Regions from separate parts of the Streptomyces sp. NPDC044719 genome, predicted to be linked through region 2. Evidence: riboswitches for the same ligand, from Rfam matches in the RefSeq annotation. Region 2 holds a riboswitch; the other holds the start of a gene.
The links. A riboswitch is a leader RNA that binds a small molecule or an ion and turns the genes downstream of it on or off. The one in region 2 is predicted to bind thiamine pyrophosphate.
Positions count from the first base shown of each region.

Region 1: linked by a shared signal. The riboswitch ahead of thiO (glycine oxidase ThiO) and the one ahead of AC07DF_RS06245 (thiamine ABC transporter substrate-binding protein) in region 2 are both predicted to bind thiamine pyrophosphate.

Region 1 covers NZ_JBWKHE010000005.1:424,365-438,512, forward strand. The annotation lists gene AC07DF_RS22085 (SCO2102 family sporulation regulator) at 1-307, opposite strand, end outside; gene metF (methylenetetrahydrofolate reductase [NAD(P)H]) at 363-1,286, opposite strand; gene thiE (thiamine phosphate synthase) at 1,406-2,062, opposite strand; gene AC07DF_RS22100 (Rv2175c family DNA-binding protein) at 2,455-2,820, opposite strand; gene AC07DF_RS22105 (NAD(P)/FAD-dependent oxidoreductase) at 2,912-4,153, opposite strand; gene AC07DF_RS22110 (avidin-fold protein) at 4,186-4,536, opposite strand; TPP riboswitch at 4,589-4,700, shown strand; gene thiO (glycine oxidase ThiO) at 4,698-5,867, shown strand; gene thiS (sulfur carrier protein ThiS) at 5,864-6,064, shown strand; gene AC07DF_RS22125 (thiazole synthase) at 6,067-6,864, shown strand; gene pknB (Stk1 family PASTA domain-containing Ser/Thr kinase) at 7,115-9,049, shown strand; gene AC07DF_RS22135 (deoxyribonuclease IV) at 9,109-9,987, shown strand; gene AC07DF_RS22140 (sulfite oxidase-like oxidoreductase) at 10,023-10,673, opposite strand; gene bfr (bacterioferritin) at 10,849-11,325, shown strand; gene AC07DF_RS22150 ((2Fe-2S)-binding protein) at 11,333-11,575, opposite strand; gene AC07DF_RS22155 (class II 3-deoxy-7-phosphoheptulonate synthase) at 11,724-13,076, opposite strand; gene AC07DF_RS22160 (trp operon leader peptide) at 13,173-13,229, shown strand; gene AC07DF_RS22165 (anthranilate synthase family protein) at 13,334-14,148, shown strand, end outside.
Region 2 covers NZ_JBWKHE010000001.1:1,322,013-1,336,160, reverse strand. The annotation lists gene AC07DF_RS06265 (LAETG motif-containing sortase-dependent surface protein) at 1-196, shown strand, start outside; gene AC07DF_RS06260 (maleylpyruvate isomerase family mycothiol-dependent enzyme) at 257-1,057, opposite strand; gene AC07DF_RS06255 (ABC transporter ATP-binding protein) at 1,083-2,102, opposite strand; gene AC07DF_RS06250 (ABC transporter permease) at 2,102-3,769, opposite strand; gene AC07DF_RS06245 (thiamine ABC transporter substrate-binding protein) at 3,745-4,782, opposite strand; TPP riboswitch at 4,906-5,012, opposite strand; gene rlmN (dual-specificity RNA methyltransferase RlmN) at 5,037-6,143, opposite strand; gene AC07DF_RS06235 (hypothetical protein) at 6,670-7,158, shown strand; gene AC07DF_RS06230 (hypothetical protein) at 7,139-7,504, shown strand; gene AC07DF_RS06225 (YdcF family protein) at 8,055-8,723, opposite strand; gene AC07DF_RS06220 (GntR family transcriptional regulator) at 8,723-9,514, opposite strand; gene AC07DF_RS06215 (SCO3933 family regulatory protein) at 9,695-10,027, shown strand; gene AC07DF_RS06210 (FtsK/SpoIIIE domain-containing protein) at 10,030-11,370, shown strand; gene AC07DF_RS06205 (DUF2637 domain-containing protein) at 11,394-12,059, shown strand; gene AC07DF_RS06200 (mobile element transfer protein) at 12,080-12,268, shown strand; gene AC07DF_RS06195 (hypothetical protein) at 12,281-12,436, shown strand; gene AC07DF_RS06190 (SpdD protein) at 12,451-12,753, shown strand; gene AC07DF_RS06185 (hypothetical protein) at 12,847-13,026, shown strand; gene AC07DF_RS06180 (hypothetical protein) at 13,026-13,241, shown strand; gene AC07DF_RS06175 (hypothetical protein) at 13,238-13,414, shown strand; gene AC07DF_RS06170 (replication initiator) at 13,411-14,148, shown strand, end outside.

The sequences.
Region 1 (14,148 bases), on a different contig from region 2:
TCGGATCCTGGCGGCCCCGCTCACCGCGGCCGCGCTTGCCGCCGCCCAGCATCGGGGCGTTCATCGCCCAGCCGGCCGCGAAGCCGCTGCGGAACGACAGGGTGACGTAGGTCTGCCCGACCGCGAAGGCGGCCGCGCCCAGTCCGATCACGACGACCGACGGGATCAGGACACCGACGACGACGCCTAGGAAGCCGGCGAAGGCCAGCAGCCGCCAGCGCAGCCGCGCCTTGTACTGCAACAGCACCTCGCCCAGCAGCCACAGCGCGACGATGCCGAACGCGATGTAGAGGACCGCCCAGCCCATGTACGCCCCTCTCCAGTGGCCGCTACGCAGTGTGTCGTATACCGGTGCGAACGGTCTAGGCCTGCGATGGGTGGTGCAGGCCCAGGTTCTCGTAGATTTCCAGGGTCGCCGTGGAGTTGTTGAGCGTGATGAAGTGCAAGCCGGGCACTCCCTCGGCGAGCAGCCGCGCACAGAACTCCGTGGCGAATTCGATCCCAATGGAGCGTACAGCGGCCGGATCGTCTTTTGCTGTGAGGATCCGCTCTTTCAGGGCGGCCGGGAACACGGCGTTGGTGAGGGACGGGATGCGCGCCAGCGACTTCACGCTGGCGATCGGCATGATCTCGGGGATGATCGGGGTGTCGCAGCCGGCGGCCGAAACTCGATCCCGCAGCCGCAGGTAGTCCTCCGGCTGGAAGAACATCTGTGTGATCGCGTAGTCCGCGCCCGCGCGGCACTTGTCGACGAAGTGGCGGACGTCGGCGTCCCAGTCGCTGGAACGCGGGTGCATCGCGGGGAAGGCGGCGACGCCCACGCAGAAGTCGCCGGACGCCTTGATCAGCTCGACGAGCTCGGCGGCGTAGGCGAGGCCGCGGGGGTGCGGCACCCAGTCGCCCATCGGGTCGCCGGGCGGGTCGCCGCGCAGGGCGAGCATGTTGCGGATCCCGGCGTCGGCGTACTGGCCGATGATGTTGCGCAGGTCGGCGACCGAGTGGTCGACGGCCGTGAGGTGCGCGATCGGGGTGAGGGTGGTGTCGGAGGCGATCGCCTCGGTCGCCTTGACCGTGCCCGCGCGGGTGGAACCGCCCGCGCCGTAGGTCACGGAGACGAAGTCGGGCGCCACCGCCTCGACCCGGCGCAGGGCGTTCCACAGGTTCCGCTCGCCCTTCGGGGTCTTGGGCGCGTAGAACTCGAACGAGTACGTCGTCTTGCCTGTCGCGAGCATGTCTCGGACGGTGCGTGCGTGGTCCGACCTGATGGATGCGGTGCCGAGGGCCATACCGGCAGGTTAGCCAGGGGCGGACGGTCACCCAACCGGGCATCGATTTTTGCCCGATTTGCGCACTTGCTGTCCACCCCTTGGACATCCGGCCCCTGGACTTCCGGCCAACCGGCGTACTACTTCTCCCGCAGCCTCTTCGCGAACTCGGTGGCCGCCGCGCCCGGGTCGTCGGCCTCGGTGATCGCCCGTACGACGACGACGCGCCGGGCGCCCGCCTCCAGGATCTGATCGAGGTTGCCGAGGTCGATGCCGCCGATGGCGAACCAGGGGCGCTCGGTGCCGAGGGCGGCGGTGTACCGGACGAGGTCCAGGCCCGGGGCGTGGCGGCCGGGCTTGGTGGGGGTGGGCCAGCACGGGCCGGTGCAGAAGTAGTCCACGCCGTCCTGGGCGGCGGCCGCCGCGGCCTCGGACTCGGCGTGCGTGGAGCGGCCGATCAGGACGTCGTCGCCGAGGATCGCGCGGGCCGCGGGGACCGGGAGGTCGCCCTGGCCGAGGTGCAGCACATCGGAGCCGGCGGCGTGGGCGACGTCAGCGCGGTCGTTCACCGCGAGCAGCTTCCCGTGCCGGGCACAGGCGTCGGCGAAGAGTGCCAGCTGCTCCAGTTCCTCGCCCGCCTCCATGCCCTTGTCCCGCAACTGCACGATGTCGACCCCGCCGGCCAGCACGGCATCGAGGAACTCCACGAGATCGCCCTGCCGCTTGCGGGCGTCGGTGCAGAGGTAGACCCGGGCGTCGGCGAGCTGGGCCCGTGCGGTGGTGGCGGTGTCGGGCATGCGTGTCCCCCTGGGTGTCGGTGGCGGGCGGGTGCGGACACCCGTGCCGGTGGCGGAGCGTACGGGGTGCGACCAGGGCGCCGAAGCGCCCCGTGCCGGTGCCGGCGGGGTGGCGAGGTCACTCTGACCTCGGCAGGCTCCGGGCAGGTCCCGAGTCTCTCACCCGGTCCGGGCGGCAGCCGAGCCCGGACCGGGGAGCGGAGACCGCCCCGGTCCGGGCAGCCCAAGGCCCCGGCAGGGGTCCCTCAGGGCCCGGCCCGGCGGCCCACGCCCGGAGCGGGCGCGAGCCACCCCGGGGCCGTGGCCCCCCTGGACCGCGGCCCGTGCTCCGGGCAGTCATTCAGGTCCGGCACCGCTCGCACGGCACCGGACGGTGTCTCGTCGAGGTCGGGTCAGACCGCGAGCGCCTGGGCGCGGCGCTTCACCTCCGTGCCGCGATTCTCACTCAGTGCCTGCGCCGGGGTGCCGGGCAGGCTCGGGTCGGGGGTGAAGAGCCACTCCAGCATCTCCTCGTCCGTGAAGCCGTCGTCCCTCAGGAGCGTCAGGGTCCCGGACAGGCCCTTGACGACCTTGTCCCCGTCGATGAAGGCGGCGGGGACGTGCAGCGCGCGGTTCTCACCTCGGCGTACGGCGATGAGCTGGCCGTCCTTGACCAGCTGCCGCACACGCGTCACCTCGACACCGAACTGTTCGGCGATGTCGGGGAGGGTGAGCCAGGCGGGGACGAGAGCATCGATCTTTGCGTCAATCTCGGTCACGGAAACCAGCCTGCCATCCGCCACTGACAGTCGGAAGTCAGCCCGGCCCACCTGGGCGGACGACGGGCTCCCCCGACCGCTTCCCCGACGGCTACGCCGTCGCCGCCTTCAGCGGCCTGGCCGGGTCCTCCAGCAGCACCGGATTCATGGCGGCGCCCGACTCGATCAGGCGACGCCCCTGCGCCAGGTCCCGGGGCCGGCCCACCGCCAGCAGGGCGACCAGCCGGTCCCCGCGGAGCCAGCAGACCGTCCAGGCCGGCCCCGCCGGGTCGCCCCGCCACAGGGTCGTGTCGGCGCCGGCGTGGTGCCCGGCGTACTGCACGAACCGCCCGAACTGCTCGGACCAGAAGTACGGCACCGGGTCGTACACCGCCGGGGTCTCCCCCGAGGCCCGGCCGACGATGTTCAGGGCCACCGTGCGCGGCCCCTGGAGGGCGTTGTCCCAGTGGTGCACCAGCAGGCGCTCGCCGTACCGCCCCGAGGGGAAGGAGGCGCAGTCGCCGACCGCGTACACGTCCCGCACCGACGTCCGCAGGTGCTGGTCGCACACGATCTCGCGCTGGGCACCGAGCTCCACTCCGGAGCCGGCCAGCCACGCCGTGGCGGGGCGGGCGCCGATGCCGACCACGACCGCGCCCGCCGGCAGCCGCGTGCCGTCGTCGAGGAGCACCGCCCCGGGCTCGACGCGCTCCACGCGCGCGTGCGTGCGCAGCACCGCACCCGCGTCGGCGTACCAGCCGGCCATCGGGGCCGCGACCTCGGCGGGCAGCGCCCCGGCGAGCGGCCGTTCGGCGGCCTCCACGACGGTCACCGCGCAGCCCGCCTCGCGCGCGGCGGTGGCGAACTCCGCGCCGATCCAGCCCGCGCCTACGACCACGATGTCGTGCTTGCGGGCCAGCACGGGCCGCAGCCTCTCGGCGTCGTCCAGGGTGCGCAGCAGATGCACGCCAGGCACGCCCTCCGAGCCGGGCAGCCGGACCGGTTCGGCGCCGGTCGCGACGACGAGGGCGTCGTACGGCACCGGCCCGTCCTCGGTGTCCAGCTCGTGATCACCGGGGCGCAGGCCCAGCACCTCGCAGCCGAGTCGCAGTTCGATGCCGAGGGCCTCGAAGTCGAGGTCGAAGGCGGAGCCCTCGGCCTTGCCGAGCAGGACGGCCTTGGACAACGGGGGCCGGTCGTACGGCTGGTGGGGCTCGGCGCCGAGGAGGATCACGGTGCCGGTGAAGCCCTGCTCCCGCAGGGCTACCGCGGTCTGCACACCGGCCATGCCCGCACCCGCCACGACCACGCGCCTCGGGGCGGACGGACCTGCTTCCTGCGTCTGCTCGCTCACCTGATCACCATAGACACCTGACGTTTTGTCAGTCAGCGCTCATGCGCAGTGACCTGCTCCACAACGCTCGTACCGCTGCCCCGCTGCGACTCCCACTCCCAGGTCTCCTCCAGCCGCACCCGCCCGTCGGACAGCTCCACGACCGTCGACACACAGTGCCCCGAGGAGGTGGTTCCGTCCTGCTTGAGCTGTACGTACCGGAAGTCCAGCCGGTCACCCTCCCGGGTACCCACGAGGTGGCCGCGCACGACGTCGCCGCCCGAGTACTCGGCCCAGATCTCGCCGTCCTTCTCGTGGTACGTGAACCGGGTGCGGGTCCCCACCTGGCACGGCGCCTGGTCGGCGACCGGGGCGAGGAGGAGACCGTCGAGGGATCGGGCCATGGACGGAGGCTCCCTTACTGCGACATACGGCATCGGGCTAGGGTGGCCAACGTAGAGCACTCGCGGGAGCCCGGACGCACCGGGCTGAGAGGGAGGCTGGCGGCCTCCGACCGTAAGAACCTGATCCGGGTCATGCCGGCGAAGGGAGGGGCTGGACGCCCATGTCGCGTACGCGAACGTCAGACGTCCTCGTCATCGGGGGCGGCATCATCGGCCTGGTCACCGCGTGGCGGGCCGCACAACGCGGGCTCGCCACGGCCGTGGTGGACCCCGAGCCGGGCGGCGGGGCCGCACAGGTGGCGGCCGGCATGCTGGCCGCCGTCACAGAACTGCACTACGGCGAACAGACCCTGCTCGGTCTGAATCTCGCCTCCGCCCGGCGCTACCCGGACTTCGCCGCCGAGCTCACCGACCTCACGGGCCACGACCTCGGCTACCGCCGCTGCGGCACGCTCGCCGTCGCCCTGGACGCCGACGACCGGGCCCATCTGCGCGAACTGCACGCCCTGCAGCAGCAGTCCGGTCTCGAGTCGCAGTGGCTGTCGGGGCGGGAGTGCCGTCGCCTGGAGCCGATGCTCGCGCCGGGCGTGCGCGGCGGGCTGCGGGTCGACGGCGACCACCAGATCGACCCGCGGCGGCTGTCCGGGGCGCTGGTGACGGCGTGCGAGCGGGCGGGTGTGGACTTCCACCGGGCGTGGGCGGAGCGCCTCACCGTCGTACGGGACCGGGCAGCGGGCGTCGTCACGGCCGACGGGACCGCCCTGGACGCCGGACAGGTGGTGCTGGCCGGAGGCAGCCTCAGCGGACGGCTCGCGGGCGTCCCCGAGGACGTGCTGCCTCCCGTGCGACCGGTGAAGGGGCAGGTCGTACGGCTGACTATGCCGGGGCGGCACGGGCCCTTCCTGAGCCGGACCGTGCGCGCGGTCGTGCGCGGCAGTCATGTCTACCTGGTGCCGCGCGAGAGCGGCGAGCTGGTCATCGGGGCGACCAGCGAGGAGCTCGGCTGGGACACCACCGTGACCGCGGGCGGGGTGTACGAGCTGCTGCGGGACGCGCACGAGCTGGTCCCGGGCATCACCGAGCTGCCGTTCACGGAGACCCGGGCCGGACTGCGGCCCGGCTCCCCCGACAACGCGCCGCTGCTCGGCCCGACCGGGCTCGAGGGGCTGCTGCTGGCCACCGGGCACTACCGCAACGGTGTCCTGCTCACCCCGGTGACCGGCGACGCCCTGGCACACGCCCTGACGGCGGGCGAACTCCCCGAGGAGGCCCGCCCCTTCACCCCGAAGCGCTTCAGTACCGCCACCGCACTCACGGAGCAGCCCGTATGAACATCTCCGTCAACGGGGAGTCCCGCGACGTCCGGCCCGGCACGGCTCTCGACACCGTCGTGAGGTCGCTCACCGCCGCACCCTCCGGAGTGGCCGCCGCCCTCAACGAAACCGTCGTCCCGCGCGCGCAGTGGCCGGCCACGTCCCTCTCCGAGGGGGACCGCGTGGAAGTCCTCACCGCCGTCCAAGGAGGCTGACCATGGCCGACGATCCGTTTGTCCTCGGTGGTACGTCCTTCACGTCCCGCCTGATCATGGGTACGGGCGGGGCGCCCAGCCTCGATGTGCTGGAGCGTTCGCTGGTCGCGTCCGGGACGGAGCTGACGACGGTCGCGATGCGCCGGGTGAACCCCTCGGTGCACGGCTCCGTGCTCTCCGTCCTGGACCGGCTCGGCATCCGGGTGCTGCCCAACACGGCGGGCTGCTTCACCGCCGGAGAGGCCGTCCTCACGGCCCGACTGGCGCGCGAAGCCCTGGGCACCGACCTGGTGAAGCTGGAGGTCATCGCCGACGAGCGCACACTGCTGCCCGATCCGATCGAGACGCTGGAGGCGGCCGAGACGCTGGTCGACGACGGGTTCACGGTGCTGCCGTACACCAATGACGACCCGGTGCTGGCGCGGAAGCTGGAGGACGTGGGCTGTGCGGCGATCATGCCGCTGGGGTCGCCGATCGGGTCCGGGCTCGGTATCCGCAACCCGCACAACTTCCAGTTGATCGTCGAGCGGGCGGGCGTGCCGGTGATTCTGGACGCGGGGGCCGGGACTGCGTCGGACGCGGCGCTGGCGATGGAGCTGGGGTGTGCGGGTGTGATGCTCGCCTCGGCGGTGACGCGGGCGCAGGAGCCGGTGCTGATGGCTTCCGCCATGAGGAACGGGGTGGAAGCGGGGCGGTTGGCGTATCGGGCCGGGCGTATTCCTCGGCGGCACTTCGCGGAGGCGTCTTCGCCGGGTGAGGGGATGGCTGTGCTTGATCCGGAGCGGCCTGCTTTTCAGTGAGCCGGGCGTGTGTGCTGGGGCGGGTGGGTGCGCAGCCCGGCGTAGCGGGGTGCCTCCCCCACTCTCGGCTTCGCTCGAGCGGGGGGACCCCCACCGCCCACCCGTGCCGCCCCCAGCGGCACGCATGCCCGCAGCTGGGCGGTGCGTATGCCCGCAGCGCGGGCGGGCACACGTCACAGGTCGGCTGCAGTCGCGCCCCGAAAACAGCCGGGGCGGCGGGGTGTCGGTCGTGGCTCGTACACTCGCCTCCGTGGACACGACCCTTCAGGACCCCTTGGTCGGGCAGGTGCTCGACGGCCGGTATCGCATCGACGCGCGGATCGCCGTCGGCGGGATGGCGACGGTCTACCGGGCTGTGGACACCCGGCTGGACCGCGTTCTCGCGCTCAAGGTGATGCACCCCTCGCTCGCGGTCGACGGCTCGTTCGTCGAGCGGTTCATCCGCGAGGCGAAGTCCGTCGCCCGACTGGCCCATCCGAACGTGGTGCAGGTCTTCGACCAGGGCACCGACGGCTCCTACGTCTACCTCGCCATGGAGTACGTCGCGGGCTGCACCCTGCGGGACGTGCTGCGCGAGCGCGGGGCCCTGCAGCCGCGCGCCGCCCTGGACATCCTGGAGCCGGTGCTGGCCGCGCTGGGCGCCGCCCACCGCGCCGGATTCGTGCACCGGGACATGAAGCCCGAGAACGTCCTGATAGGGGACGACGGCCGGGTGAAGGTCGCCGACTTCGGACTCGTCCGTGCCGTGGACACGGTGACGAACACCACGGGGACCGTGCTCGGCACGGTCGCGTATCTCGCGCCCGAGCAGATAGAGAACGGCACCGCGGATCCCCGCGTCGACGTGTACGCGTGCGGGGTGATGCTGTACGAGATGCTGACCGGCGACAAGCCGCACGACGCGGACTCCCCGGCCGTGATCCTGTACAAGCACCTGCACGAGGACGTCCCGCCGCCGTCGGCCGCCGTGCCCGGTCTGGCCTACGAGCTGGACGAGATGGTCGCCTCGGCGACCGCCCGCACCCCGGACATCCGCCCGCACGACGCGGTGGCGCTGCTCGCGCAGGTCCGCGACGGGCGCGCCGGGCTGAGCGCGGAGCAGCTGGACATGATGCCGCCGCAGGCGCTCTCCGCGGAGCACGACGGAGCCGACGACCGTACGAGCGTGATCCCGCGCGCGCTGACCACACTGCGCCCGCTGCCGGTCAACGAGGACGACGAGACGTCCGAGGCGGCGCTCAACCGCACCAGCCGTTTCGAGTCCCCGCCGCCCCCGCCGTCCCGGCGCCGCCCGGGCTCCCGGCGCGGTCCGCTGGCGATCGTCGTCGCCGTGCTGCTGGTGCTGGGCCTCGGCGGCGGCATCTGGTACATCAACTCGGGCCAGTTCACCGAGGTCCCCCCGCTGCTGGCGAAGACCCAGACCGAGGCCGAGAGCCGGCTGGAGGACGCCGGGCTGGATCTCGGCAAGGTCGAGCACGCCTACAGCGACACCGTGGAGCGGGGCCAGATCATCAGCACCGACCCGAAGGCCGGGACGCGCATCCGTGGCAGCGACTCGGTGAGCATCACCGTGTCCGACGGCCCCGAGACCGTGCGGGTGCCCGCCCTGGAGGGCCAGAAGCTGGCCAAGGCGCGGGCCCAGCTGAAGGAGGACGGTCTTGAGCCGGGCATGGTCACCCGGGAGTTCAGCGAGGACGTGCCGAAGGGCTCGGTGATCTCCGCGCGGCCCGCCGACGGCACGAAGGTCCGCGCGGGCACGGCCGTCGCGCTGGTCGTCAGCAAGGGCAGCCCCATCGACATCCCGGATGTCACCGGCGCGGACGAAGCCGACGCCCGGGCGCAGCTGCAGGACGCCGGGCTCAAGGTGAAGGTCGCCACCGAGCGGGTCAACTCCTCCGAGTTCGACAAGGGCCAGGTCGTCAAGCAGACCCCGAACCCCGGCGGCCGGGCGGCCGAGGGCGACACGGTGACGCTGACGCTGTCCAAGGGCCCCGAGATGATCGAGGTCCCGGACGTGGTCGGCGACAGCGTCGACGACGCCACGCGGGCGCTGGAGGGCGCCGGGTTCCAGGTCGACGAGGACCGCGGTCTGCTCGGGCTGTTCGGCGACGAGGTCAAGGGGCAGTCCGTCGAGGGCGGCCAGACCGCGCCCAAGGGTTCGACGATCACCATCAAGATCAGGTGACGAGCGCGGGCAGGGAGCCCGTGGACGGGGCAGGGCCGGCCGCATGACACCCTGAACGGGTGAACAATCAGCTGTCCGGCCCCTCCCGCAATCCGGTGGGCGGCCATGTCCCCGTGGCCGGTGGGCTGCACTCCGTCGGTCTGTCGTACGCCCATGATCTGAAGGCGGAGACCGTCCAGGTCTTCGTCGCCAACCCGCGCGGCTGGGCCACACCGGCCGGGAACCCCAAGCAGGACGAGGCGTTCCGCGCGGCGTGCGAGGCCGAGTCGATCCCGGCGTACGTCCACGCCCCCTACCTGATCAACTTCGGCTCGCACACCGAGGCGACGGTGGAGCGGTCGGTGGAGTCGCTGCGGCACTCGCTGCGCCGCGGGCGGGAGATCGGGGCGCTGGGCGTGGTCGTGCACACCGGCAGCGCGACGGGCGGCCGGGAGCGGTCCGTGGCGCTGAAGCAGGTGCGCGAGCACCTGCTGCCACTGCTGGACGAGCTGACCCATGACGACGACCCGTTTCTGCTGCTGGAATCCACCGCCGGCCAGGGCGCCTCGCTGTGCTCGCGGACCTGGGACTTCGGCCCGTACTTCGAGGCGCTGGACGCCCACCCGATGCTCGGCGTGTGCCTGGACACCTGCCACATCTTCGCCGCCGGGCACGACCTGACCGGGCCGAGCGGCATGCACCAGACGCTGGACCTGCTGGTGGACACGGTCGGCGAGGGCCGGCTGAAGCTGATCCACGCCAACGACTCCAAGGACGTCGTGGGCGCGCACAAGGACCGGCACGAGAACATCGGCGTGGGCCACATCGGCGAGGACCCGTTCCGGGCCCTGATGACGCACCCCGCGACCGAGGGCGTGCCGCTGATCATCGAGACGCCGGGCGGCAAGGAGGGGCACGCGGCGGACGTGGAGCGGCTGAAGAAGCTGCGCGACTGCTGACGGCTTCAGAGCTTCAGATCAGAGGGAGCTTCAGATCAGAGGTCGGGGCCGTCCCCGGGCTCCTCCTGGTACGAGTAGCGCTGCTCCTGCCACGGGTCGCCGACGTTGTGGTAGCCGCGCTCCTCCCAGAATCCGCGCCGGTCGGCGGTCATGTACTCCACGCCGCGCACCCACTTGGGGCCCTTCCAGGCGTACAGGTGGGGCACGATCAGGCGCAGCGGGAAGCCGTGCTCCGCGGTGAGGAGTTCGCCGTCCTTGTGGGTGGCGAACAGGGCCTGCTCGGAGGCGAAGTCGGACAGCCGGAGGTTGGAGCTGAATCCGTACTCGGCCCACACCATCACATGGGTGACGTCGTCCGCGGGCGGAGCGATGTCGAGGATGGTGCGCGCGGGGACCCCGCCCCACTCGGCGCCCAGCATGCTGAACTTCGTGACGCAGTGCAGATCGGCCACGACGGTGGTGTACGGCAGGGCCGTGAACTCCTCGTGGGTCCAGCATTGCTTGCCGCCGCCGGCGGTGGCGCCGAAGACCCTGAACTCCCAGCGCTCGGGCCGGAACTTGGGGACGGGCCCGTAGTGCGTGACCGGCCAGCCGCGCTGCAATCGCTGTCCCGGCGGAAGCCCGGGCTGCGTCGCTCCTGCTGAATCGCGCCCTTCTCCCGATTCGCGTCCCACCGGCTGACCCATGTGTCCATCCTGACAGACCTCGGGTGATGCCCCTGACCCGGGCCATTCCAAAACGGGGCATTCCGAACTAAGCATGCCCTTACTTACTAAGTGAAGACTTACTGGACGATCTTCTTCCGCGGTGGAATCATGCGGCGCAACCTGCCAGTTCTTACGCGTGGAAGGAGCCTCTGCGATGCAGGGCGACCCCGAGGTCCTCGAATTCCTGAACGAGCAGTTGACCGGCGAGCTGACGGCGATCAACCAGTACTGGCTGCACTACCGGATCCAGGACAACAAAGGCTGGACCAAGCTCGCCAAGTACACGCGTGAAGAGTCCATCGATGAGATGAAGCACGCGGACAAGATCACCGAGCGCATCCTCATGCTGGACGGTCTGCCCAACTACCAGCGGCTCTTCCATGTCCGGGTCGGCCAGACGGTCACCGAGATGTTCCAGGCCGACCGGCAGGTCGAGGTCGAGGCGATCGATCGTCTCAAGCGTGGCATCGAGGTGATGCGCACCAAGGGCGACATCACGTCCGCGAACCTCTTCGAGTCGATCCTCGAGGACGAGGAGCACCACATCGACTATCTGGACACGCAGCTCGAGCTCATCGAGAAGCTCGGCGAGGCGCTGTACATCGCGCAGCAGATCGAGCAGCCCAGCTAGGGCCTGCCTAGGCGGCGTCTTCCAGATCCGACAGGTCCGAGAGCACCGGTTCACCCCGGTCGGCCATGTCCCGGCGAGGACACGCGCCCCTGCCGAGGATCGCCTGGATTCGGCGTACGCACGACCCGCAGTCCGTACCCGCCTTGCAGGCGGAGGCTATCTGGCGGGGGGTGCAGGCGCCGCTGTCCGCGTGCTGCTTGACCTGCTGCTCGGTGATCCCGAAGCAACTGCAGATGTACACGCGGCTCACCTCCCGGCGGGTTCGTTTCTTGGCGCCGTCCCCGTTAATCGGTGAGGCTAACCTAACCTTACCCGTCGGGCCGGAGCCACAAAAGTGGAGAGGGGCGCGGATCCTGTGATCCGCGCCCCAGTCCATGCCCGGGTAACAGGCGAGCCCGTTACTGGTCCCTGTACATCTCGGCCACGAGGAACGCCAGGTCGAGCGACTGGCTGCGGTTGAGCCGCGGGTCGCAGGCCGTCTCGTAGCGCTGGTGCAGATCGTCGACGAAGATCTCGTCGCCGCCGCCCACGCACTCGGTGACGTCGTCGCCGGTGAGCTCCACGTGGATGCCGCCCGGGTGGGTGCCGAGCGCCTTGTGGACCTCGAAGAAGCCCTTGACCTCGTCGAGCACGTCGTCGAAGCGGCGGGTCTTGTGCCCGGAGGCCGCCTCGAAGGTGTTGCCGTGCATCGGGTCGGTCACCCAGGCCACGGTGGCGCCCGAGGCGGTGACCTTCTCGACCAGCTCGGGGAGCTTGTCGCGGACCTTGTCGGCGCCCATCCGGACGATGAAGGTCAGCCGGCCCGGCTCACGCTCGGGGTCGAGGCGCTCGATGTACTGCAGCGCGTCCTCGGCGGTGGTCGTCGGGCCCAGCTTGATGCCGATCGGGTTGCGGATCTTCGAGGCGAACTCGATGTGCGCGTGGTCCAGCTGCCGGGTGCGCTCACCGATCCACACCATGTGCCCGGAGACGTCGTACAGCTGCCCGGTGCGCGAGTCGACCCGGGTCAGGGCGGACTCGTAGTCGAGCAGCAGCGCCTCGTGCGAGGCGTAGAACTCGACCGTCTTGAACTCCTCCGGGTCTGCCCCGCAGGCGTGCATGAAGTTCAGCGCCTGATCGATCTCGCGGGCGAGCTGCTCGTAGCGCTGCCCCGACGGGGACGACTTCACGAAGTCCTGGTTCCAGGCGTGCACCTGGCGCAGGTCGGCGTAGCCGCCGGTGGTGAAGGCGCGCACCAGGTTCAGCGTGGAGGCGGACGCGTGGTACATCCGCTTCAGGCGCTCGGGGTCCGGGATCCGGGCCGCTTCGGTGAAGTCGAAGCCGTTGACGGAGTCGCCGCGGTAGGTCGGCAGCGTCACGCCGTCGCGGGTCTCGGTCGGCTTGGAGCGCGGCTTGGAGTACTGGCCGGCGATCCGGCCGACCTTGACCACGGGCACGGACGCGGCGTACGTGAGCACGGCGCCCATCTGGAGCAGTGTCTTCAGCTTGTTGCGGATGTGGTCCGCGGACACCGCGTCGAAGGCCTCGGCGCAGTCGCCGCCCTGGAGGAGGAACGCCTCTCCCTTGGCGACGGCCGCCATCCGGGCACGCAGCTGGTCGCACTCGCCCGCGAAGACGAGCGGCGGATACGACTCGAGGTCCGCAACGACTGCGCGCAGAGCCTCGGTGTCGGGGTACTCGGGCTGCTGCGCCGCGGGCAGGTCTCGCCAGGTGTTGCCAGCACTGGTGCTGGTCTTAGCGTTCACGGTCACGACCTCAACATTACGGGGTCGTGTCGGACGTCCTGACCCATGCCCAGCAATTGAGACACCGGGTACACCCCTCGGACATGGGATAGGGTGCGTCGCATGTTCGCGCACTCGATCCAGACCTGGTGGTGGACCGCTCATCCGGCGGCCCACTGACTGCGCGTACGACAGACTTCGCGAAGGCCGCCCGAGGGGCGGCCTTCGGTGTTTCCGGGGTCCGTTCCTCACCGGCATCGATCGACATCGACGGAAGAGGAACCATGGACCTGGCACAGCTCCTTCACGATCCGCGCCCGTTCGCCCTGCTGCGCCGCCGCACCCCGGGCCAGGACCATGATCAGGTCGAGGTCCTGATCGGACCGGTCGCCACGTACGACCGTCTCGCCGACCTCCCCGGCGAGGGCCTCGCGCTCGTCCCCTTCCGGCAGATCCGCGAGCGCGGCTTCGACGTCCGCGACGACGGCACACCCCTGGCGGTGCTGACGCCCGAGGAGTCGTACGAGATCCCGCTGGCCGACGTCCTGGAACAGCTCCCGGGTCATGACGTGCGGGTCGAGGGCGGTGGCTTCGACGTCGGCGACGACGAGTACGCGGAGATCGTCGGGCGGGTGCTGCGGGAGGAGATCGGGCGGGGCGAGGGCGCGAACTTCGTGATCCGGCGGACGTACGAGGGTGGGATCCCCGGGTTCGGCCGGGCCGACGCGCTGGCGCTGTTCCGGCGGCTGCTGGAGGGCGAGCGGGGCGCGTACTGGACGTTCGTCGTGCACACCGGGGACCGGACGCTGGTCGGGGCGAGCCCGGAGGTGCACGTCCGGATGTCCGGCGGCACCGTCGTCATGAACCCGATCAGCGGTACCTACCGCTACCCCGCCGAGGGGCCGACCCCGGAGCATCTGCTCGGCTTCCTCGCCGACGGCAAGGAGATCGAGGAGCTGTCGATGGTCGTCGACGAGGAGCTCAAGATGATGTGCACCGTCGGCGACATGGGCGGCGTCGTGATCGGGCCGCGGCTGAAGGAGATGGCGCACCTCGCGCACACCGAGTACGAGCTGCGCGGGAAGTCCTCGCTGGATGT
Region 2 (14,148 bases):
TCCGACGCCGTCGCAGAGCGAGAGCACCACGCCCGCGGGCAACGCGCCCGGCCCGGCCGGTGACTCCAACCTCGCCGAGACCGGCGCCAACTCCAACACCGGCATCATCGCCGGCATCGCGGCGGCCCTGGTCGTCGTCGGTGGTGGCGCGGTGTTCTTCGGCATGCGCCGTCGTGGGGCGAACAGCGACAGCTGACGCCTGCGCACCGCCGTGACGTGGCCCGTCCCGTGACCCACGGGGCGGGCCACGTCCGTCTCACCCGAACGTCGCCCGCTCCAGCCAGAACTCCAGCAACTCCCGCTCCCCCAGCACCTCGAGCTCCAAAGCGTCCAGCGGCAGCCGCCGGTAGAACGCGAGCAGGACGGAGGTCAGTGGCCCGCGCAGGGCGACCGTGGCCTTCTCGTGGCCCCGGCGCCAGGTGACACCGTCCTCGGTGAGCTCGATCAGCCACTCGGCGTTCACCTCAAGGCCCGTGTCGGTGGCGTGCAGGTGGATACTGCGGCCCGGGCCGCGCAGCTCCCTCGCCGCCTCGTCGTCCGGGTCCGTCCGCTGCACGTACTCCACGATCTGCAGCCACTCGTCGATCGCGTCGGCGGCGACGTCGGGCGCGACCTCGTAGGGCAGTCCGGCGGCGAGCGTGGCGTCCGCGCGGTGCACGGTGATCTCGTGCGTCATCCGCCGGGCCCAGAACCCGGCGGTGAGCGTCCCCGCCCAGCCCCACACCTTCGCGTCCGGCCCGGCCTCCCGCAGCGCGGCGACGAGCTGCTCGCCCGACTCCCCCAGCCACACGTCCAGCGCTGCGGCGTCGCCCCGGCCCTCGGGCCCTTCGACGCCGGGCACCTGCTCCTCCGGTACCTCCTCCCGGGCCCGGGTCCGCACCATGAGCTCCACCCAGCGCAGGGCACCGCCCGTGTGCCGGACCAGCTCCTCCAGAGACCAGTCCGGGCAGGTCGGCACAGTGGCGGACAACTCGGCACCGGAGGTCACCACCGACCTCAACAGACCGACCTGGTGGGCGATTTCGTCGCAGTAGCGGTCATGCGCGAGGAGTGTCATGACCCGCACTCTAAGGCGGCCGCGATCAGTCGAGCACGACGATTTCGGCCGCGTCGAACTCCACTCCGGCCTCGTCCCCGACCTCCGGCGCCGCCCGCAGCGCGCACGCCGCCTCCAGGCGCGGGGCGTCCTGAGGCTGGAGGTGGACGGCGACATGGGTGCCCTTGAAGGTACGGGCGGCCACGGTGCAGCGCAGACCCGCGTCGGCGGGCACCAGGCGTACACCGGCGGGCCGCACCAGGAGAGTCCGTGTGCCCTGCGGGGCGCCCTCCGGCACCGGCACCTTGCCCCACGGGGTGTCCGCGGCCTCCGCACCCACCGTCGCCTCGACGACGTTCTCGAAGCCGAGGAAGCGGGCCACGAACGCGTCGGCCGGCCGCTGCCACACCTCGAGCGGCGTACCGGACTGGGCGATCCGCCCGTCCCGCATCACCACGACCCGGTCGGCCAGTGCGAAGGCCTCCCCCTGGTCGTGCGTCACGGCGAGCACCGTCGTGCCCAGCCGGCCGAACAGCTCGCGCAGTTCCACGACCAGCCGTTCCCTCAGCGACCGGTCGAGCTGGCCCAGCGGCTCGTCCAGCATCAGCAGCCGAGGGCTCGGCGCCAGGGCCCGGGCCAGCGCCACCCGCTGCTGCTCCCCGCCGGACAGCGCGGCTACGGCCCGGCGAGCCGCGCCCGGCAGCCCTACGAGGTCCAGCAACTCCCGTACCTGCTCGGCCTGTTGCCGCTTGGACGCCCCGTGCATGCGCAGCCCGAAGGCGACGTTGCCGCCCACGTCCCGCTGCGGGAACAGCTGGTGGTCCTGGAACATCAGCCCGACCCCGCGCCGGTGCGCGGGCACGCCCATCTGGTCGCGCCCGTCGAGCGACACCCGCCCGGAGTCGAGCGGCTGCAGCCCGGCCACGGCCCGCAGCAGGGTCGACTTACCGCTGCCGCTGGGCCCGAGCACGCACACGATCTCGTGCTCGGCGACCTCCAGATCGACGGCGTCCAGCACGGCCCGCCCGCCGAAACGGACCGTCGCGCCCTCCAGCGCCAGCAGCATCAGAACTCCCCTGTCCGGTCGGCGGTCCTGAGCCTCTCAAGCACCAGCAGGGCCACGGCGCACACCACCATCAGAATCGTCGAAAGGGCCATCGCCTGGCCGTAGTTCAGGTCCCCGGGCCGCCCCAGCAGCCGCGCCACGGCCACCGGCAGCGTCGGGTTGTCGGGCCGCGCGATGAACACCGTCGCCCCGAACTCCCCGAGCGACACCGCGAAGGCGAAGCCGGCCGCGATCAGCAGCGCCCGCCGCACCATCGGCAGGTCCACCTCCCGCCACACCCGCCAGGGCGAGGCCCCCAGCACCGAGGCCGCCTCCCGCAGCCGTACGTCCACCGCCCGCAGCACGGGCAGCATGGTCCGCACGACGAACGGCACCCCGACCAGCGCCTGCGCGAGCGGCACCAGGATCCACGAGGACCTCAGATCCAGCGGCGGCTCGTCGAGGGCGATCAGGAACCCGAAGCCCACGGTCACCGCGGACACCCCGAGCGGCAGCATCAGCAGCGCGTCGAAGCCGCGCACGAACCGCCCGGCGTCCCTGCGGGTGAGCGCGACGGCGGCGAGGCCGCCGATCACCACGGCGATGACGGTGGCGGCGACGGCGTACTCCAGCGAGTTGCCGATGGCCTCGATCGGCGGCACCAGGAACACCCCGCCGTCGGCCCTGGTCAGAGCCCGGTAGTAGCCGAACCCGGGCGCGTCCAGGGACCGCTGCACGAGCACGGCGAGCGGCAGCAGAAGCAGTACGACGACGGTCACGAGCACCCCGCCGAGCAGCGCCCACTGCCCGGCGCCGCGCGGCCGGCGCGCGGTCACCGACGCGTCCACCAGCCGCAGCGCGGTCTCCCGCCGCCGTACGGTCCAGGCGTGCAGGGCGAGGATCGCGCCCACGGCGACGAACTGGATCAGCGTCAGCACGGCCGCCGTGGACAGGTCGAAGATCTCCGACGTCTGCCGGTAGATCTCCACCTCCAGGGTCGAGAAGGTGGGCCCGCCGAGGATCTGGACGACACCGAAGGAGGTGAAGGTGAACAGGAAGACCATGAGCGCGGCGGCGGCCACCGCGGGCCCGAGCGCCGGCAGCGTGACCTGCCGCCAGGCCTTCCAGGGTGACGCCCCGAGCATCCGCGCGGCCTCCTCCTGCCGCGGATCCAGCTGCGCCCAGAGCCCGCCCACGGTCCGTACGACGACCGCGTAGTTGAAGAAGACGTGCGCGAGCAGGATCGCCCACACGGTGGTGTCGAGCCGTACGCCCCACAGCTCGTCGAGCAGCCCGCCCCGCCCGACCAGCGCCAGGAACGCCGTACCGACGACGACCGTGGGCAGCACGAACGGGACGGTCACGGCGGCCCGCAGCACCTGCTTGCCCCGGAAGTCGAAGCGCGCGAAGACGTAGGCGCCGGGGAGCGCGATCAGCAGCGTGAGCGCGGTGGAGACGAGCGCCTGCCAGGTGGTGAACCACAGGACGTGCCGGACGTCGGACTGCGCCAGGACCTCCCCGAGCCGCCCGAACCGCCAGGCCCCGTCGGCCTTCAGACCGCGCGCGACGATCGCGGCGACGGGGTAGGCGAAGAACGCGGCGAAGAACGCGACGGGCAGGGCGATGAGCCCGAACCGCGCCGCCGCGCCCCTCGTCCGGCCGGTCACTTCAGTACGAGCGAGGTCCACGACTTGACCCACTGGTCACGGTTGTCGGCGATCTTCGCGGGGTCCATGGTCTCGGGGTCCTTCGCCTGCGGCCCGAACTTCACGAACTCCGGCGGGACCTGGGCGCCCTCGCGCACCGGGTAGACGAACATGTTGAGCGGCATGTCCTCCTGGAACCGCTCGCTGACCAGGAAGTCCAGGAACGCCTTGCCGCCCTCGCTGTTCTTGGCGTTGCTCAGCAGCCCGGCGTACTCGACCTGCCGGAAGCAGGTGCCCTGCGCGACCCCGGTCGGTGCCGTGCCCGGCTTGGGGTCGGCGTAGACGACCTCGACGGGCGGCGAGGACGCGTACGACACGACGAGCGGCCGGTCGCCCTTGGCCTTCTTGCCGCCGGCGGATCCGGAGAACTCCTCGTTGTAGGCCTGCTCCCAGCCGTCGACGACCTTCACACCGTTGGCCTTGAGCTTCTTCCAGTAGCCTTCCCAGCCCTCGTCGCCGTACTTCGCGGCGGTGCCGAGCAGGAAGCCGAGGCCGGGCGAGGAAGCGGAGGCGTTCTCGGTCACGAGCAGGTTCTTGTACTGAGGCTTGACGAGATCGTCGAAGGTCCGGGGCGGGTCGATCTTGCGGTCGGCGAAGTACTTCTTGTCGTAGTTGACGCAGATGTCGCCGGTGTCGACGGGCGTGACCCGGTGCTGGTCCTCGTCGGCCCGGTACTCGGCCTTGATCCGGTCGGAGCCCTTCGCCTCGTAGGGCTGGAACAGCCCGTTGTCGAGCGCCCGCGAGAGCAGCGTGTTGTCGACGCCGAAGAAGACGTCGCCCTGCGGATTGTCCTTGGTCAGGATCGCCTTGTTCACGGCCTGCCCGGCGTCGCCGTCCTCCAGGACGTTGACCTTGTAGCCGGACTGCTTCTCGAAGGCGGCGATGACGCCCTTGGACGCGGCCCACGAGTCATGACTGACGAGGGTCACGGTCTTGGAGTCTCCGGACCCCTGACCGCCGCCGGACGACCCGCACGCCGCGAGCGTCCCGGCCATCCCGAGCCCGACGACCACGGCCGTCAGCCGCTTTCTCTTGATGCTCACTTGATTCCTCCTGGATGACCAGGAGAAGACGCGGCCCCGCCCGGGACTTCCGTGGTCCCGGGCAGGGCGCAACAGCTCGAGTGATGACCGATCTCCCTACCCAGAATGACCTGGGCCAGGTTCGGAGGGTCTGCGGCCGTGTGCCGCACTCTCAGCGCTGTGGCGCTCCCCTGTCGGAATATGAAGGTGTATGTACGACGGTCAGACTACCGTTCGGTGGCCGCGAGCTGACCACACGCCCCGTCGATCTCCTGTCCACGGGTGTCCCGGATCGTCACCGGCACACCATGGGCGGCGATGGCCTCCACGAACGCCTTCTCGTCCTCGGGCCGCGAGGCGGTCCACTTCGACCCCGGCGTCGGGTTCAGCGGGATGAGATTGACATGCACGGGCTTGCCCTTGAGTAGCCGCCCGAGCCGGTCGCCCCGCCAGGCCTGGTCGTTGATGTCCCGGATCAGCGCGTACTCGATGGACAACCGCCGCCCGGACCTGGCGCTGTACTCGAACCCGGCGTCCAGCACCTCCCGGACCTTCCACCGCGTGTTCACGGGGACGAGGGTGTCGCGCAGCTCGTCGTCGGGCGCGTGCAGCGAGATGGCCAGCCGGCACTTGAAGCCCTCGTCGGTGAACCGGTTGATCGCCGGGACGAGCCCGACCGTCGAGACGGTGATGCCGCGCTGCGAGAGCCCCACCCCGTCCGGCTCGGGGTCGGTGAGCCGCCGGATGGCACCGACGACCCGCTTGTAGTTCGCAAGCGGCTCGCCCATGCCCATGAACACGATGTTGCTGAGCCGCGCGGGACCGCCGGGGACCTCCCCGTCCCTGAGGGCCCGCATGCCGTCCACGATCTGGTGCACGATCTCCGCGGTGGACAGATTCCGGTCCAGACCCGCCTGCCCGGTCGCGCAGAACGGGCAGTTCATCCCGCACCCCGCCTGCGAGCTGATGCACATGGTCACCCGGTCCGGATAACGCATCAGCACGGACTCGACGAGCGTCCCGTCGAACAGCCGCCACAGCGTCTTGCGCGTGGTGCCCTGGTCGGTCGACAGATGCCGCACGACGCTCATCAGCTCGGGCAGCAACGCCTCCCGCAGCTTCCCCCGGGCACCGGCCGGAATGTCGGTCCACTGCTCCGGCTCGTGCGCGTACCGCGCGAAGTAGTGCTGCGAGAGCTGCTTGGCACGAAACGGCTTCTCCCCGACAGCCGCGACGGCCTCCTTGCGCTCGGCAGGAGTGAGATCGGCGAGATGCCGCGGCGGCTTCTTGGCTCCGCGGGGGGCTACGAAAGTGAGTTCTCCGGGTGCAGGCATAACCCTCCCAGTGTCGCAGATCAACTTGGGGAGCCCAGGCCGGAGCTGGGTGGGGACGGTCACCCGTGATCGCCGTCTGTCATCGTCGATCGGCCTCGCACGGCCCAGGGACGGCCCAGCCGCAGAATCTTGCCGCGTTCATGACATGTCACCGGGCAGTCTGCTGCCATGATCTACCTGCCCTCGTTGACTGATGTTCGGGCGTCCCCAACTACCGGCGTTGGGTAGGCTTTTGTCGACCTTTACCGACCTCAGGGGGCTCCATGATCGAGATAGCCGCAGCCTTAATCGGCGGAGTCTGCCTACTCGGCGGCGCTGTGATCACTGCTCGATGGACACGCTCACGATCCAGCGGCAACCAGGACCCTGCCCCTCTGCCTCCTGGTAGCAACACGCAGCCGGACAACGGCACCAACACATCCCACCCGCCTCGTAGCGCACGGTCGGACGGCATCACCGTCAACGGGCAATTCATTGAAACAAACAATGGCACCGTGTCGCAGAACAACTACCGAGATGGCAAGCAGTGAAGCTTTCCTCCGCCGGGTGGCTCGGGATCGCTTATTACGCGTTCGGTGCCGTTTTGGCCATCCTCTTTACATTGGCTGGCATCGAAGCGATCAATGACTACTTTCCCTATGTGCTGCCAACTCTCGAATGGCTTATCGGGCGCCTAGTACGCCTATCCTCTGATGAGTACGTCGGGTCTTTTGTGCGAGACCGACTACTTGTCTTTGCCGTATTCGGTCTGATCTTCGCCTTGTGGGTCACGCACAAGTGGCCCACCTTGGTCAAGACCATCGGTCAGGCGCTAAACCCGTTTGCGCGAGTCGGAGTGGCCACTGTCTCGGCTGTTGCTGCAGTCTTGATCGCGCTCATACTGGCTGGTCCGCTTGGCCAGTCCAAGAGCGAAGGTGAGTGCGCCTCATCCTTTCACCTGAGTCTGGACCGTGCGCCGTCGCTGGTGAGCAATACGACGTGCGAGGGAGGGAAGCATGGCCGGAACGGCGATTGATCAGTATATTCAGACCAACAATGGCAGCGTTTTTCAGACGATCATCAACAATGAGTCGATCGACGAGGCGACCAAGCAAAACGTACGGAAACTGGCGGTCTCCTCCCCTCAGATGCTTGCCAAGATCGATGAAATGCTGAAGGAATCGGGTGACGTGAAGGCGGCCGCCGCGCTGGTGCGGGATGCGAGTGACGTCCTGACCGGGAAGGGAGACTTGGCGACCCAGTTTACAGACGCGGGCGATGACCCTATGTTTCCCGGAAAAGGTGAACGAGAGCTCCGTAAAGCAATTGCCAGTCCATTTATCCTTCTCGTGGTGATCGTCGCCCTGATCCTTTGGTTGTGACCCATCCAGACCAGTACGGGTCCGATAGCCACTCAGCCTCACCCACCACTCACCCCAGCTCCCATCCCGTCTGCCGTCGACCCACACATCGTGGAGCGGGCGTGGTTCGTGGCGTCCAGGTGGAGCGCGCCACTGTACGAACGACCTGGACGCCAGGGGCCGCGTCTGCTCGGCTCTGCCTGGGTCGACGGCAGACGGGATGGGAGCTCCCCGCGCACGCCACCAATCGGCCGGCACTCGCGAACGGCGCCCCCGCCATCTCGGAGCCTGAGCGCCCCCGCCGGAGGCATGCTTTGACCCGTTGCCGCGCTCTACGGTTCTCGACTCACAGTTCCGGCCTGATTCACATGTGGGCGCGCGTCGGCGCAGCCCGGGCGGAGCGGGCCGGAGGCAGGAGCGGCGCCCGGAGCGGAGCCGGGAAGCGCGCCCGGCGGAGCGGAGCGCAGCCGGGGCTTGATGAGGTAGAGAAACTCATAACAGCTCAGGCGCGGCCGGTCGAGGTAAGAGCATCCCTTGTGGCGTGAGTGCCTGGCCTGGCGCCGAGTTGATGTCAGGTGGAAGCCTTGCCAGTGATGGTGAGGAGCCGACTGGTGAAGCCTTCGCGGCATAGCCGCTCGAACGCCTGATGCACGTCCTCCGGCACCGGCTGGCTGATCATGAACCCCTGCTCCGGGTAGATCAGCAAGCGCTGAACCGCGCCCACAAGCATGTCGATGACCAGTCGCGCATCCCGGATGGAATCGACGTACTCGTCGAACGTCATCGGGGTAGAGGCGCTAACCACCTCGATCTCCGGCCAGAGCTTGCGCGCCGTCGCGTACGAGCGCCTCTCCTCATACGGCTTGCTGATCAGGAGCACGGAGGACACCTTCACTCCGGCCTCCTCGAGGAGAGCTTTGGACAGGCGGATGTTCTCACCGGTGTTGCGAGCGTGCTGCTCTACGAGCACCGCGGAGCTGGGAACGCCGAGTTCAAGAGCCCGCTCGCGGTAGTGGACCGCCTCACCCCTCGGCATGCGCTCTCGCGTCGTGGGGCTGGTAGCTCCCGTGAACACAAGCAGTGGGGCCATGCCGCGCTTGTACAGCTCCACCGCCGTATCGGCCACACCCAGGTCGTGGCTGCCTAGGCCGATCGCGACAGAGCACGGCCGTGGGGTGTGGCCCATCTGGTGGTAGTCCCACAGGCGTCGTGCGTCGGCCCGTGCCTGTGTCGAGATCATTACTGTCCCTTCTCGCCCTTCGCTGAGTCCGGAACCTTGAAGTCGTATTCCCAGGCGAAGCGCGAAGCCGCGTGAACACCGATGGCGAACTCGACCACTGTGCCAGATGCCGTATAGGTCGTTCGATGCAGCTCGACGACCGGTTCACCCGGCGGTAGTTGCAGGAGCTTCACCTCGTCGGACGTGGCGGCCCGGGCAAAGAGCCTTTCTTTCATGTGGTCGATCTCGTACCCGGCGTCGTAGAGCACCCGGAAGCCTCCGCCCTTGCCGGCCGGTCCCGGAGTGGGGTCCACCAGCCGGGTGCCCTCGACATGCTCGGGCCGGTAGTAGCTGGTCAGGGTGTGTGTCGGCTGGTCGCCTTCCTTCACCAGTCGGGCTCGCGCGTATACCTCTGCCCCTTCAGGCAGGCCGTGCGCTACTGCGACTGCTGGCGGGGCTTCAATGCGGCTAACCGTCTGGGACTGCTCATTCCGGCGGTAGCCGCGCCCGGAGGCCACGCGGTCCGCGATGAACGCGACCTCGTCGCCGTCTCGCCACTTGGCCTTGTCGTACCGGGCGATGCCGAGCCGCTTGAGCGGAACCTGTTGACGCACGACGGTGCCGTGCCCCCGAGACGAGGTCACCAGACCCTCGGCCTCAAGAGCCCTGTAGGCCGCATGGACGGTGGACTTTGAGCCCTCGCCCTCTGCAACCAGCTCCCTGATCTGCGGAAGCTGTTGGCCTGGCTCGTACTCACCCCTCTTGATCTGCTCAGCCAGCTTGTCCGCCAGCTCTCGCCACTTGGGCGCCATCGCGTGACTCCTCTCTTCGAGAACAAGTCAAACACAGTCCCAGGACTGTTGACAGCTCGCAAACCGTTGACAGTCCTAGGACTGCGTGCCAACCTTTCCTCAGTCGCTCGCAGTCCTAGGACAGCGAGCAAAGGAGTGCCCTATTGGGCTGCTCCAACGCATCGACTCAGGGAGTGCTTCATGCCGTCGTTCAAGATCGACACTTCGACCGCCGTCGTGTTCGTGGCGACCGCGCCGGAACCGAAGCTCGTGAACAAGAAGACCGGTGAGCGGGCCATGGACCGGGACAACCCCAACGTGGGTCTGTCCACGGTGGGCCTGCTCGTCTCGGACGAGGGGGAGGGCAACCTCTACCAGGTGACGATCCCGGAGACGGGTCTCCCGGAGAGCCTGACGCCGGGCATGCCGGTGAAGGTGATCGGTCTCAAGGCGCGGGACTGGGAGAACGAGTTCAACGGCCAGAAGCGCCACGGGATCTCGTTCCGCGCGGTCGCGATCACTTCGGCGGTCTGACCATGGCGGACCTGACCATCTGGCTGGAAGCCACGGGAGCCCTCGCGGGGGCCGGTGGTCTCGGATACGCGAAGGTACGCGCCCCGCGCGTGTATTGGTCGCTGGTCGGGATGCCGGTCACCTGGGGCCGCTTCCTCCTCTCGTACCGCTCGACCATGGATGTGTGCGGGCTGACGGTGCAGCCTTCGGGTCTGCGGGCGTTCATGACGCGCAATGTCGCCCGTCGTGAGGTGCAGCCGGTTCCGCCGAAGATCCGCCGAGTTCGGGGCACCTCGACCGGTCTGCGGGTCACCCTGCGCCTCCCGGCCGGTCTGGAGCCCGCCGACCTGATCGCCACCTCGGAACGGCTGCGCCATGCCTGGGGCGTGCACTCGGTGACCGTGGCGGAGACCAAGCCGGGGTACGTGGAGCTGCGCATGACCGGCTATGACGTTCTGCGTCGGGTGCGAATGCCGCGCAAGGCACGCCCTCGGGACATGGTCGTCCCCGTTGCGCTGCGGGAGGACGGGACCGCCTTCGAGCGGGACTACCGCAAGGCTCCGATGGCGCTCACTCTGGGCGCGAACCACTCGGGCAAGTCCATGTATCAGCGCAACCTGATCAAGGGGCTCGCCCAGCTGCCGGTGGCGCTGGTCGGAATCGACTGCAAGCGCGGGGTCGAACAGACCGCCTATGGGCCCCGTCTGTCGGCGCTGGCCACCACCCCGGACGACTCTGCGTCTCTACTGGCTGTCCTGGTGGCGGCGATGGAGGACCGCTTCGACCTGCTGAAGGGGCACGGCGTCTCCGACCTGTGGGAGCTGCCCGCCACGATCCGGCCGGTGCCGGTCGTCGTCTTGGTGGACGAGGTCGCGGAGCTGTTCCTGATCTCTTCCAAGAAGGACGAGGAACGCCGCGAGCGGATCGTGACGGCGCTGATTCGGCTGGCACAGATGGCTCGCGCGGTTGGCATCTACCTGGAGATCTGCGGGCAGCGCTTCGGCTCCGACCTGGGCAAGGGCGCCACCATGCTCCGTGCCCAGCTCACTGGCCGAGTGGTGCACCGGGTCAACGACAAGCAGACCGCCGAAATGGGCCTGAACGACGTGGCCCCCGACGCGGTCCCGATCGCCAGCCTCATCCCGATGGAACGCCCCGGGACGGCGGTCGCGGCGGACTCCTCCGGCGGCTGGTCGAAGATCCGCACCCCGGAGACCTCCCGGGATGAGGTGGCGGCGGTCTGCCGGGAGTTCTCCCACCTGGTCCCGGACTTCCCCGCCCTGCTGCCCTTCCGTCCCTATGTGCCCGCCGATGCGCCGGCCACCGGGCCTTCGCTGCTCAAGCCCCGACCGGTCATCGACTGAACCCTGGAAGGGAGGTGTCACAGGTGCCTCGCTCGATCCGCCCGGACGCGGTCCTCGTCCAGGCCGTCATCGCCGGTGCGCTCTCCTTCGCCCACCTGCACGACCTGGCCGAAGCCGCCGGGCAGTCCGGCTGGAAAGCCTGGGCCTACCCGATCTCCGTCGATCTGCTGTTGGTCGCCGCCTGGCGTCGGCTGCGTACGGCCCGCCGGGATCGGTCCGCCTGGATCTGGTTCGTCATCGCTCTGTTCGCCTCGCTCGGTGCGAACGTCGCCACCGCCGGGCTCCTCGACCTCAACGCGGTGCCTGCCTGGCTGCGCATCCTCGTCGCTGGCTGGCCCGCCCTCGCCTTCCTCGGCGGAACGCTCCTGGTGCACTCGCCCGCCGACACGGCCGCTCCGACCGCTCAGCCGGTAGAAGACGAACCGGCCGCTCGGGAAGTCGAGATGGACCGCACCGAAGAACCGGCTCCGGAGCCGACTCCTGCTGTGCCGGAACTGGCCCTGGCACCGGCCGAGCCTCCGGCCCAAGCCCCGGCCGTGCCCGTCGCGTTGCTCGACCACGCGCGAAAGATCGCCGACGCTCACCGGGCCTCGACCGGCTCACCGATGCCTGCGGCTGACCTGTCCGCCCGGCTCGGCCTGCCCACTCCGACGACCGACGCGATCACCGCCGAACTCCAACTCACCTGACTCGAAGGGAGAAACCGCCCGTGGCTGCTCACCGCCGCTTCCGCAACGTGATCCGCATCGGCCCCGTGCAGGTCGCCACGGCCTACGACGGCCGTGGCCGCGACAAGCACACCGCCGCCTGCACCGCCCCCGGCTGCGGCTTCGCCGCCGACTACGACACCCGCGCCGGTGCCGAACTCGCCGCCCGCACCCACCGCTGCAAGGCCTGACAGGAGAACGCTATGGACGTCCCGCTCTGGCTCGCCCTGCTCGTCGTCGGATGGCTCGGCGTCAAGCTCGTCCGCCCGCCGTGGTGGCTGGTCGCTGTGCTCCTGGTCGGCGGCTACCTCGTCGCCGGAAGCTTCCTCGCCCCCGCCCTCGGCACCGTCCTCAAGTAGAAAGGAACCGCCTCGTGTTCACGCCGAAGTACCCGCCCCAGGACACCGCCCCGCCACCCACGGCCAGCGCCCCGACCCCGGCGCTCGTCCAGCCGACGGCCCCGGCACCGGCCCCGGTCGCGGCTTCGAACCGGCCCACGATCCAGCTCACCCCCGGCAGCGCGGTTGCCCTTGCCGCTGGTGGCGGTGCCGTGGTCCTCGTCGTCGGCACGGTTCTGGTCTCTATGTTGCTGGCCGTCGCCATCACCGGCGTCTCTGTCGCCGTGGTCGCGATCGTCCTGCGCCTGCTGATCAAGGACCTGCACAACCACCGCTGAACGGCCCCCGGAGCGGCCTCGGTCGCCAAACTTCCGCCGCTCCGGGCGCCTGCACCCCTTCCAGACCCAACGGACCCGAAAGGGAGCCCCATCATGCCCCAGCACGCCCAAAACACACGCGTCTGCCGCGCCTGCGACGGCTTCGCCACCGTCGCCATCACCACCGGGGGACGCTCCGCAGACGGCACCCGCACGACCCTCCACGTCGACTGCCCCACCTGCAAGGGCACCGGCCACACCATCCCGGGTCTTCGTCGGGAGGTGGCTGCGTAATGGCGTTCGGTCGCAACTCCAAGAAGCCCGACCACGAAGTAGCCGAAGACATCGAGCGAGGCAAGCGCGAAGGCGGTCAGCTCAGCAGGATCGCCTACGCCCACCAGAAGCTCGACCAGGGCCGCCCGGCCCCGGACAAGAGCAGCGGCAAGGGCCTGTCCGGACCGTCCAGCCCAGACGCCAGCACCCCGCAGAAGCGACGTTGGGGGCGGTGACTGTGGCTCTCCTCGACTGGCGCTCACCCGAGCACTTCGACCACAGCGGCGACAAGCCGTGCGTGATCTGCACCAAGCCCACCCCGCTTCGCTCCGACCGTGGCAAGCCCGTCCACAAGGTCTGCGCAGAGGACTGGATCGACCGCCACACCGTCCAGGAGGACGACGCGTGACCGACACCGCCATTCCGGCGGGTCTCGACCCGGCCACCCTCTCCGATGTGCTGAGGGTGGCCGGGTCGGCCGACTTCGACCGCTGGCAAGAACAGATCCGCCGTACCGGCGGCTGCTCCGACCCGATCCGCCTCGTAGGCCAGACCAAGACCATCGACCCGGCCACCGGCACCGTGCTGCACGCCTACACCACCACGCAGGAACCCGGCGGCATGCTCCGGGTCGCCTGCGGTAACCGGCGTGCCTCCCGCTGCCCCTCGTGCGCCTGGACCTATGCCGGGGATACCTACCACCTCATCCGCGCCGGGCTGGTCGGCGACCCGGACAAGGGCACCCCACACACCATCCGCGATCACCCGCGCGTGTTCGCCACCCTCACCGCCCCGAGCTTCGGCCCCGTACACAACCGCCCCGGCACCCGGGCCTGCCGCTGCGGTGCACGGCACCCCGAGGACGCACCCGAGCTCGGCACCCCGCTCGACCCTGATACGTACGACTACGCCGGAGCGGTGCTGTGGAACAACCACGCCTCCGAGCTGTGGCGCTACTTCACGATCTACCTGCGCCGAGAGATCGCCAAGCGGGCCGGACTCACCCAGAAGGACGCCAAGGAACAGTCCCGCGTCTCATTCGGCAAGGTCGCCGAGTACCAGAAGCGCGGGGCCGTGCACTTCCATGCCGTGATCCGCTTCGACGGCCCCGACGGACCCGACGACCCGCCCCCGGTGTGGGCC